Linked DNA regions of Aliamphritea ceti. The protein of the gene in region 1 interacts with the protein of each later gene in a pairwise test. Links are inferred from orthologs where the notes say so. Each region holds a gene or a part of one and is shown in the gene's direction. Other genes may lie near its edges. The genes, in order: hflC and ftsH.

Evidence for each region.
Region 2: the proteins of hflC (region 1) and ftsH interact in binary tests that used the Escherichia coli proteins (3 or more experiments, as listed by UniProt). The link is inferred for Aliamphritea ceti from one-to-one orthologs.

Annotation. Positions count from the first base shown.
Region 1 is NZ_AP025282.1:1,197,881-1,203,549, forward strand. The notes cover bases 2,393-5,392. They hold hflC (protease modulator HflC), read left to right. Parts: upstream 2,393-3,454; coding sequence 3,455-4,330; downstream 4,331-5,392. Other genes in these bases: hflK (FtsH protease activity modulator HflK), read left to right, coding at 2,393-3,455; OCU49_RS05475 (DUF2065 domain-containing protein), read left to right, coding at 4,448-4,645; OCU49_RS05480 (ATP phosphoribosyltransferase regulatory subunit), read left to right, coding at 4,667-5,392. Outside these bases: tRNA (adenosine(37)-N6)-dimethylallyltransferase MiaA, read left to right, coding at 1-436; RNA chaperone Hfq, read left to right, coding at 557-793; ribosome rescue GTPase HflX, read left to right, coding at 802-2,118; more of hflK, read left to right, coding at 2,265-2,392; more of OCU49_RS05480, read left to right, coding at 5,393-5,669.
Region 2 is NZ_AP025282.1:4,669,838-4,675,645, reverse strand. The notes cover bases 1-2,919. They hold ftsH (ATP-dependent zinc metalloprotease FtsH), read left to right. Parts: upstream 1-432; coding sequence 433-2,406; downstream 2,407-2,919. Other genes in these bases: folP (dihydropteroate synthase), read left to right, coding at 2,485-2,919; rlmE (23S rRNA (uridine(2552)-2'-O)-methyltransferase RlmE), read left to right, coding at 1-337. Also shown: more of folP, read left to right, coding at 2,920-3,351; glmM (phosphoglucosamine mutase), read left to right, coding at 3,413-4,753; tpiA (triose-phosphate isomerase), read left to right, coding at 4,889-5,653; preprotein translocase subunit SecG, read left to right, coding at 5,666-5,808. UniProt on the Escherichia coli protein: Acts as a processive, ATP-dependent zinc metallopeptidase for both cytoplasmic and membrane proteins. Plays a role in the quality control of integral membrane proteins.

The DNA of each region.
Region 1 (5,669 bases):
GGAGGTTTATGAACTGACGGGTAAAAGTATGACTGAACACTGGCAGACTCAGGAAGCTTCCCGTGCACCCTATAACATGCAGTCTTTGTGTGTCATGCCAACCGAACGTTCTGTGCTGCATCAGAGGATAGAACAGCGTTTTCATATAATGCTGGAACAAGGTTTTGAAGCAGAGGTTCGGGCGTTATGGGAGCGCGGTGATCTTGATGCCAGTATGCCATCCATTCGCTGTGTCGGTTACCGGCAGATGTGGGAGCATTTTCAGGGGCAGTGGGACCATGAAACTATGATCCAGAAAGGCATAGTTGCTACCCGACAACTGGCTAAACGACAGATAACTTGGTTGCGTAGTTGGCCTGATTTGAAAACTTTAGCTTCAAATGATCCAAATTTAACCAATAATGCCTTGAAATTGTTAGAGGGTGGCATTATATAATGCTGTAGCTTGAATTTTTCGGACCGTCCGGCTTTTTTGAGGCGGTCAGATGCGCAGTATTTCTAACAGGATTTGAATTGCGCATATTTTATTTTATCGATTCACAGGAAGGAGCTTCCAATGTCAAAAGGGCAATCTTTACAAGACCCTTATCTGAACGTACTGCGTAAAGAGCGCGTACCCGTTTCTATTTTCTTGGTAAATGGTATCAAGCTACAGGGACAGATTGAGTCATTCGACCAGTTTGTAATCCTGCTTAAAAATACTGTCAGCCAGATGGTCTATAAACATGCAATATCAACTGTGGTACCGGCACGTCCGGTTAAGTTACCGCAGGGTGATGAATCGGCTGACTGAGGTTCTATTTGTTTTTTGAGCGTCCTGAGTCTGGCGAATGCGCCATACTTGTCCACATAGATATGGCTGATGAGGCGGACCGGGAAAGCCCGAAAGAGTTGGAAGAACTCGCGCTTTCTGCTGGCGCCGATCCTGTAGATATTCTTACAGGTAGTCGCCATAAGCCTAGTCCGAAATTATTTATCGGTAGCGGTAAGGTCGAAGAGTTGAAGGCAATGGTGCATCAGTATGATGCCGAATTGGTTATATTCAATAATTCACTTAGCCCAGGCCAGGAGCGTAACCTCGAAAGAGAGTTGCAGTGCCGGGTGCTGGACCGTACCGGTCTGATTCTGGATATATTTGCTCAGCGTGCCCGCACCCATGAAGGTAAACTTCAGGTGGAGCTGGCTCAGCTGGAGCATATGTCTACACGCCTTATCCGAGGTTGGACACACCTTGAACGTCAGAAAGGCGGTATCGGTTTACGTGGCCCGGGTGAAACCCAGCTGGAAACCGATCGCCGGTTACTGCGTGCCCGAATTAAAAGCATTCTGAAGCGTCTGGAAAAAGTCCGCAAGCAGCGAGATCAGGGGCGTCGTGCCCGTAGTCGCGCTGAGGTACCGGGTTTGTCTCTGGTGGGATATACGAATGCTGGAAAGTCAACGCTGTTCAATCAGCTGACGGAAGCAGAAGTGTATGCCGCTGATCAGTTGTTCGCGACACTAGATCCAACTTTGCGTTGTATTGAGGTGGCGGATGTTGGTCAGGCGATTCTGGCTGATACGGTAGGTTTTATTCGTCATTTACCGCACAAGTTAGTTGAAGCGTTTCGGGCAACTTTGCAGGAAACGACTGAAGCGACTTTGTTGTTACATGTGATTGATGCGTTCGATGAGGACCGTCAGGAACATATCGATGAAGTGAATGCTGTGCTGGCGGAAATAAAAGCGGATGATGTGCCTTGTCTTGAGGTTTATAACAAAATAGACCGAATGGAAGGCATTGAGCCGCGTATCGACCGTAATGATGAAGGTATGCCTATTCGGGTTTGGGTATCTGCAGCCACTGGGCAGGGAACAGAGTTGCTGTTTCAGGCTATTTCAGAGCGTCTTGCTGACGACCTTTTTCACGATTCAATTCAGGTGGCGCCGTCCGAAGGGGCATTCCGTGCTCTGCTGTATGGTCAGGGTGCTGTATTGAATGAGTCGTATGATGAGGCGGGTGAAAGTCATCTGGAAGTGCGTTTGCAGCGTAAAGACTTTATGCAGATTCTCAGTAAAGCAAGTATACCGGCGGAACGTTACTTTGGGCTGGATGTCAATAAACCAGAGTGGCTACAGTGACGGCAAATATTTGAATTTTAAAAGTAAGCAGCGTATTTAAGGCGTTGCATACTATGATTAACCTACATACACTTTTTGTAGTTTTTGGTGCTTTGCCTGTGTATTCGGTAAAGACAAAGTATTAATGGTTTAGAGCGGAGAACAGTATGGCTTGGAATGAGCCTGGCGGTAACGGGAATAATCAGGATCCCTGGAACTCTGGTGGTAAGCGTAACGGTGGTGGCAACAATGATCAGGGGCCTCCTGATCTTGATGAAGCGCTGCAAAAACTGCAGGAAAAACTAAATGGCATTTTCGGTAAATCGAATAAGTCTGGTGGCTCCGGTGGTAAATCTGCAGCACCTTCAGGTGGCCTGTTTGGTATCTTGATAGTAATACTGCTGCTTGGTTGGGCTGGTTTTGGTGTTTATACCGTGGATCAGCAGCAGCGTGGTGTTGTTCTGACTTTGGGTAAGTACAGTGAAACTGTAATGCCTGGGCTGCACTGGAACCCACCTTTGATTGATCAGGTTACTCAGGTAAATGTTACCCGGGTAAACGCTTATGATCATCGATCGCTGATGCTGACCGAAGATGAGAATATTGTAGACGTTTCTATTACTGTTCAGTATGTCATCTCTGACCCTAAGAATTATCTGTTGAAGGTGCGTGATCCGGAAGCAAGTTTAGCGAATGCTGCCGAGTCTGCCTTACGTCATATTGTTGGTGGGTCTGAAATGGATTCTATTCTGACAGAAGGTCGTGAGATTCTGGGTACAGACGTTAAAGCTCGTCTGCAGCAGTATATGGAAGATTATCAGACTGGTTTGCGGATCAGTCAGGTGAACATTAAGGAAGTTAAGGCGCCGTCTCAGGTTCAGGATGCATTTGATGATGTAATCAAGGCACGTGAGGATGAGCAGCGAGTGATGAACGAAGCTGAATCTTACCGTAATGGTATTATCCCTGAAGCGCGTGGTATCGCACAGCGGATGAAAGAAGAAGCAAGTGCGTATCGTGAGCAGGTAGTTGCTCAGGCACAAGGTGATGCGCAGCGTTTTGAAGCGCTACTAGGTGAGTACTTGAAAGCACCGGGTGTAACCCGGGAGCGTCTGTATCTGGATGCCATGGAAACAGTTATGTCGAATAACTCCAAGGTGTTAGTGGATGTAGAAGGCGGTAATAACATGATGTATTTGCCATTGGATAAGTTGGCAGAGCGCCGTCAGGCACCGGTTGATTTTAATCGTTCAGGCAGTGGTGCTCGTCTGAGTAACGATAATATTCGTGATATTACTGATCAGGTGATTGAGCAGTTGCGTCAGCGTCAGCAAACAACTCGACGGGAGACTCGATAATGTCAGGTAAATCTATGGCAGGCGTAGTTGTTGCGCTATTGTTGGTCGTACTGGCGTCTAATTCGCTGTATATCATTAAAGAGACTGATCGTGCGGTACTGCTGAAATTTGGTGAGATTGTTAATCCAAATATTCAGCCTGGTCTCCATGTGAAGTTTCCGATCATTAATAAGGTGCGTAAGTTTGATGGCCGGGTATTAACATTGGATGCACAGCCTCAGTCGTATTTGACGGTTGAGAAGAAGCGTCTGGTGGTTGATTCGTTCATTAAATGGCGTGTTATTGATCCGCAAACTTACTACACAGCAACTTCCGGTGATCAGTTCCGTGCTGCTGAACGTTTGTTCCCTAGTGTGGATGCGGGTCTGCGTGCGCAGTTTGGTGAGCGTACCCTGACAGAAGTAGTGTCCGGTGAGCGTGATCAGTTGATGGTTGAGCTGACAGATTCTCTGAGTCAGACCACCCGTGATGAGCTGGGTATCGAGCTGATTGATATTCGGGTTAAGAAAATCGATCTGCCGCAGGAAGTATCTAACTCTGTATACGACCGTATGCGTACAGAGCGAGAGCGTGAAGCGCGTGAACTGCGTTCCCGTGGTCAGGAGCTTGCAGAAGGTATCCGTGCTGACGCCGATCGTCAGAAAACGGTTATCGAAGCAGGGGCTTACCGTGATGCACAGGAGCTGCGTGGTGAAGGTGATGCGGAATCAGCAGGTATCTATGCGAGTGCATATAGCCGTGACCCGGAATTCTATTCTTTCTACCGTAGTCTGAATGCATATAAAGAAGCATTTAATCAGCAGGGCGATGTAATGATTCTGGAACCGGACAGTGAATTCTTCCGTTATCTGAATCAGCCAAACCTGCAGCAATAATTGCTACCTTTGATTAATTTTTACCCGGAATAGGCTGCACTATTTGCCCTGTTCCGTGGTAGAATTCTGTAACCGGGTTAAAGCCCGGTTTTTTTATGCGGTTTTGTGAGAGGCGTTATGTGGGCAGAGCTTTGGCAGCCACTCTTAATCGGTTTAAGCCTGATGCTGATAATCGAAGGAGTAGTACCATTTCTTTATCCCGGACGCTGGCGAAGGTTGGTCCAGCAGTTAGCGAGAATTAGTGATAATGCGCTGCGGATAACCGGTTTAATCAGCATGCTGGCAGGTCTGTGCATGCTGTATATGATTAACTGATCTATCGATTAGGAGAGTTGCATGGCCTTGGCAGATCGCTGGTTATTACCAGACGGCGTCAAAGAAGTCTTGCCACCACAGGCGCGTCAGGTTGAAGCGGCCCGTCGGCAAGTGCTAGATATGTATAATACCTGGGGTTATGAATTAGTCATGACGCCAATGATCGAACACCTGGACTCTTTATTAAGTGGTGTTGGTCGTGACCTGGATCTGAATACTTTTAAAGTGACTGATCAGTTGACAGGTCGGATGTTGGGTATCCGTGCAGATATTACCCAGCAGGTTGCGCGTATTGATGCGCATCGCCTGAAAAATGATGGTCCTAATCGTCTTTGTTATTGCAGTACAGTGCTGCATACATTGCCAGCGAATCCGCTGGCGTCACGAAATCCTTTACAGGTCGGTGCTGAGTTATTTGGTCACTCTGGCCTGGCAAGTGATGTAGAAATTATTTCTCTGATGCTTGAGACCCTGCATGTGCTGGGTGTTAATCAGGAATTGAGTATCGATTTAGGGCATGTGGGCATTTATCGTGGGCTGATTGCCAGTGCAGGGCTTACTGATGCGCAGGAAAGTGATTACTTTGAATTGCTGCAGCGTAAAGATATGCCTGAGATTCAGCGTTTTCTGAGTAAGGTTGATCTGTCAGCTGATCAGGCGGCAATGCTGGCTAAACTGCCTGCGTTGCATGGTGGTATTGAAGTGCTGGATGCTGCTCAGGAGAGCTTTGCGGCAATTAGTGATGCCGTTGTACCGGCGCTGGATTATTTGCGTCAGATAGCTGAGCAGATTGGTCAGCGTTATCCGCAGGTAGATTTGTATTTCGACCTGAGTGAGTTACGTGGTTATAACTATCACACCGGAATCGTTTTCGGTGCGTATACGCCAAGCTTTGGTCAGGCGATTGCTAAAGGCGGTCGTTATGATGAAGTTGGGCGTGATTTTGGCCGGGCTCGCCCGGCAACAGGTTTTAGTGCTGACCTTAAGACATTGGTTGAGCTTTCTGCTCTGCAGTGTCAGCAGG
Region 2 (5,808 bases), 3.5 Mb from region 1 along the record:
GGACTTTACGGAGGAGTCTGTATTGAATGAGATTCTGCAAACTCTGGGAGATGAGCTGTCAGACCTTGTAATTTCGGATATGGCCCCCAATATGAGTGGTATGTCCGCAATAGATCAGCCGGCAGCTATGTACCTTGTTGAGTTGGCGCTGGATCTGGCACGGACAACTTTACGTCCCGGTGGTGATTTTATTGCCAAGGTTTTTCAGGGTGAAGGCTTTGATGACTATATGCAGGATGTAAAAAGTAGTTTTACTAAGGTTTATACTCGTAAGCCGGACGCCTCTCGGGCGCGTTCCCGTGAAGTTTATATGGTTGGGCGTAATTTCCGGCCGTAAATATGGTCAAAGCCTGTGAAGTACTGTAGTTTTTGCAGGCTTGGGTTTTAAGACACAAAGTTAAGTAGCAAACAGAGGGTCATCCTTTGAACGATATGGCAAAAAATTTAGTACTGTGGCTGGTAATCGCGGCAGTACTGCTGACAGTTTTTAATAATTTTAGCGGTGAAACCAGTACGCAGTCGCTAAATTATTCGGAATTCATTACAGAAGTGAAGGACGATCGGGTCAGTAAGGTAATCATCGAGGGTTATACCATCGAAGGTTTCCGTAAGAATGGTGAACGTTTTCAGACTGTGCGTCCTGCATTGCAGGATCCGAAGTTAGTTGATGATCTTTATAATCACAATGTAGTTATCGAAGGTAAGCAGCCTGAGAAGCAAAGCGTTTGGACGCAGTTGCTGGTTGCTAGCTTCCCTATCCTGGTAATTATTGCTGTGTTTATGTTCTTCATGCGTCAAATGCAGGGCGGAGGCGGCGGTAAAGGCGGCCCGATGTCTTTTGGTAAGTCCAAAGCGCGGATGATGAGTGAAGATCAGATTAAAACAACTTTTGATGACGTGGCTGGTGTAGAAGAAGCCAAAGAGGAAGTGAAGGAGCTGGTTGATTACTTACGTGATCCCGGTAAATTCCAGCGTTTGGGTGGCCATATCCCTCGCGGTGTTTTGATGGCGGGTAACCCTGGTACAGGTAAAACTCTGTTAGCTAAGGCAATTGCCGGTGAAGCTAAGGTGCCGTTCTTTACAATCTCAGGTTCTGACTTTGTCGAAATGTTCGTAGGTGTTGGTGCATCCCGGGTGCGTGACATGTTCGAACAGGCTAAGAAGAATGCGCCATGTATCATCTTTATTGATGAGATCGATGCGGTAGGTCGACACCGTGGTGTTGGCATGGGTGGTGGTAATGATGAGCGTGAACAGACTCTGAATCAGTTGCTGGTTGAAATGGACGGCTTTGAAGGTACGGAAGGTGTTATCGTAATTGCAGCGACTAACCGTCCTGACGTTCTTGACCCTGCGTTGTTACGACCAGGTCGTTTTGACCGTCAGGTGCATGTAGGGCTGCCGGATATCCGTGGTCGTGAACAGATTCTCAAAGTACACATGCGTAAGGTTCCTCTGGGTGATGATGTTAAGCCTGAGCTAATTGCTCGTGGTACGCCTGGCTTCTCTGGTGCAGATCTGGCTAACCTGGTTAACGAAGCGGCTCTGTTTGCTGCGCGTGCCAGCAAGCGCACTGTTGGTATGGATCAGTTTGAAAAAGCGAAAGATAAAATCATGATGGGCGCTGAGCGTAAATCGATGGTTATGTCTTATGAGGAGCGTCTGAATACGGCGTACCATGAATCAGGTCACGCGATTGTTGGTCGCTTACTGCCTGAGCATGACCCTGTGTATAAGGTTTCTATTATTCCACGTGGCCGTGCGCTGGGTGTGACTATGTTCCTGCCGGAAGAAGACCGCTATAGTCACAGCCGTAAAATGCTGATGGCAAATATCTGCAGTTTGTATGGCGGCCGTATTGCTGAAGAAATGACCTTGGGTAAAGACGGTGTGACCACTGGTGCGTCCAATGATATTCAGCGTGCTACAAGCATTGCCCGTAATATGGTTACGCGCTGGGGTCTGAGTGAAGAGCTGGGGCCATTGCTGTACGATGAAGAAGAATCTGATCCGTTTAACCGTGGTTATGGTCAGGGTAGTAAGCCGATTTCTGAAGAATTGCAGCAGAAAATTGATGCAACGACGAGAACGATTATCGATGACTGTTATGCTAAGGCATACAAAATGCTTGAAGATAATCGCGACATCCTTGAGACAATGACGCAAGCATTGATGAAGTATGAAACGATTGATTCTTCACAGATTGATGAATTAATGGCCCGTACAGAAGTTTCTGAGCCGGAAGGTTGGAGTGATAGCGATTCTAAGAAAGATGAGCCTAAGTCTGATTCTTCTGCGCCAGGTGCTGATGCTTCCGATAAGCAAGAAGAAGCTTCTGATGATATGCCTCGTGATGATGATGAGCAGCGTGATCAGCCGGATGCACCAGATCAAAATCTGCATTAATACCCAGCAGTGAAATATTAAAAGGTCAGCACGTTTCTGTGCTGGCCTTTTTACGTTCTGAAGTAGGAACAATGAATAATGAGTAATTTGAGTCAGTTTCAGTTTGCTTCCCGTCAGTTGGATTTAACGCGGCCTCAGGTGATGGGAATTGTGAATGTAACGCCGGATTCGTTTTCTGATGGCGGTACTTTGTATGCCTCAGAAAAGCTGTCGGTTCAGCGAGCGATTGAACGTGCTCAGCAGATGGTTGAGCAGGGAGCTGCTTTTATTGATATTGGTGGTGAGTCCACGCGGCCAGGTGCTACACCGGTCGGTTTGCAGGAAGAAATGAACCGTGTGCTGCCGGTTGTTGAGCGTTTGAACCGTGAGGTTGATGCGATAATTTCAGTTGATACCAGTTCGCCGGAGGTTATTCGTGAAGCTGCATCGCTTGGCGCTGGATTAATTAATGATGTGCGGGCTCTGGGAAAGGCGGGAGCGTTAGAGGCGGCGGTAGCAAGTGGTTTACCTGTTTGTTTGATGCATATGCAGGGTAGTCCGGCAACGATGCAGGATGCACCAGCGTATGCGGATGTGATCGATGAAGTAGAAGCATTTCTGAGCGCCCGTATAGCAGCTTGTGAGGTGGCGGGAATAAGTCGGCAGAAAATTATTCTTGATCCAGGGTTTGGTTTTGGTAAGACTTTGGAGCATAACTTAAGGTTGCTGAACAAGCTGGAGCAACTACATCGCCTTGATTGCCCATTATTACTGGGTACTTCGCGTAAAAGTATGATTGATCATGTGCTGCATAAGCCGGTCGATCAGCGGTTATCTGGCGGTTTGGCAACAGTGGCCTTAGGTGTCACGAAAGGAGCCGCGATCTTCCGTGTACATGATGTGCAGGAAACAACAGATGTTGTGCGTATGTGTGAAGCTGTGATGTTAGAGCGCAAGCCAGATTAATAAAGGGGAATGTGGCCGTGTTGCTTTGGTGAGCGGCGTGCAGGAACAGAAAGGAATTAATATGACTAAACGATATTTTGGTACTGATGGCATACGCGGCAAAGTAGGTACTGCACCTATAACACCTGATTTTATGCTGAAGCTTGGCTGGGCTGCGGGAAAGGTATTTGCGCGAGAAGGGCGCAGTAAAATTATCATTGGTAAAGATACGCGTATTTCTGGCTACATGTTTGAGTCAGCACTTGAAGCGGGGCTGTCTGCTGCAGGTGTGGATGTGTTGCTGTTAGGGCCAATGCCGACGCCGGCGATTGCGTATCTGACCCGAACCTTTAATGCTAATGCCGGCATTGTGATCAGTGCCTCGCATAACCCTTATTATGATAACGGCATTAAGTTTTTTTCTGATCAGGGTACAAAGTTGTCAGATGACATCGAGCATGCGATAGAAGCTCAGTTAGACTTGGCGCTAACAACTGTTGATGCTGCTGAGCTGGGTAAAGTGCGGCGTATCGATGATGCTGCCGGACGTTATATTGAATTCTGTAAAGGCACGGTTAATGCCGGTTTGAGTCTGAAAGGTCTCAAGGTTGTGGTTGACTGTGCCAATGGAGCAACCTATCACGTAGCACCTCAGGTCTTCAGTGAGCTGGGTGCTGATGTCGTTACTATTGGTGCTGGCCCGGACGGTCTGAATATCAATGACGGTTGTGGTGCCACTTCTACGGAGGCTTTGCAGGCGGCAGTCATTGAGCACAAGGCAGATCTTGGTATTGCACTGGATGGTGATGGTGATCGGGTGATTATGGCTGATCATAATGGTGTTCAGGTTGATGGCGATGAGTTGCTGTTTATTATGGCTATGCAGCTGCACCGTGAAGGCCGTTTAAATGGCGGTGTGGTTGGCACGTTGATGTCTAACTTCGGTCTGGAGCAGGCCTTGCAACAGGCGGATATTCCATTTGAACGTGCCAATGTAGGTGATCGTTATGTAATGGCGTCTCTGGCTGAGAAGGGCTGGTTGCTAGGTGGTGAGTCTTCCGGGCATCTGGTTTGTCGCGACGTGACGACGACCGGTGATGGTATTGTGGCGGCGCTACAGGTGTTGAAAGCGATGATGGCAAATGATAAGTCGCTGGCCGAGTTGAAAGGTGAAATGACTAAAATGCCACAGACGATGATCAATGTTCGTTTGGCTGAAAAGATAGATGTTGTCAGCTTGCCTGCGGTTCAGGCAGCAGTTGCTGATGTTGAAACGCGTCTGCAGGATCGTGGTCGGGTGTTGTTGCGGCCATCCGGTACCGAGCCTTTGGTAAGGGTGATGATTGAGGGTGATGATGCAGTCTGGGTTGAGGAATTGACAGCAGAGCTGGCGGCGGCGGTTGAGGCAGCTATCGAGGTCTGATTAAGTTGATTTATAAGGCGTTTCAGTTGCCTGATTCGTCTCTTCTAAGACTTATTCTGCTGTAGCAATGTTAAGATCTTGTAACTTATTTTGAAACTGGGTACTATGTGCGCCGCCTTACACAGAGGAAATTATATGCGTAAAACAATCGTTGCCGGTAACTGGAAGATGAACGGTACCCGTGAAGCAAACCGGGAATTGCTGAGTCAGTTGGTTGCAGGGGTCGAAATTGCGCATGGTGTAGAGGTGTTGGTGTGTCCGCCAGCGGTATATCTGGATCAGGCCACGGAGCTTGTGAAAGGTTCAGCTATTAAGGTCGGTGCCCAAAACGTCAGTGATCAGCCTAAAGGTGCGTTCACTGGTGAGACTGCTTTGTCTATGCTGCAAGATCTGGGGTGCGAATATGTGCTTCTGGGTCATTCAGAGCGGCGTACTTTGTTTGCAGAAACAGATATGCAGGTGGCAGAGAAATTTGCCGCTGCGCTGGCTGCTGATATCGTGCCTGTTTTGTGTGTAGGTGAAACGCTGGAACAGCGTGAAGCATCAGAAACGCTCCCGGTTGTTGCTGCTCAGATTGCGGCAGTTAGTGATCGGGTAGGGATTGCGGCGATGGCGCAGACTGTAATTGCTTATGAGCCAGTCTGGGCAATTGGTACGGGTTTAACCGCGACGCCTCAGCAGGCTCAGGAAGTGCATGCAGCAATTCGCGCACAGCTGAAAAAACTCGATGCTGATGTCGCAGATTCCGTGTCAATTCTGTATGGTGGCAGCATGAACGCCAGCAACGCAGCAGAGCTCCTGTCTGAACAGGATATCGATGGCGGTCTGGTTGGTGGTGCCTCATTGAAGGCTGAAGATTTTTTGACGATCTGTGGTGCTGCCGCAGCGCGTCTGAAGTGAGTGAATAGTTAAATGGAAACTCTGATTCTTGCGGTACATGTTTTATTAGCGGCGGCGATTATTGCTCTGGTTTTATTGCAACAGGGTAAGGGCGCAGAAGCCGGTGCTGCTTTCGGTAGTGGTGCATCTCAGACTGTATTCGGTAGTCAGGGTTC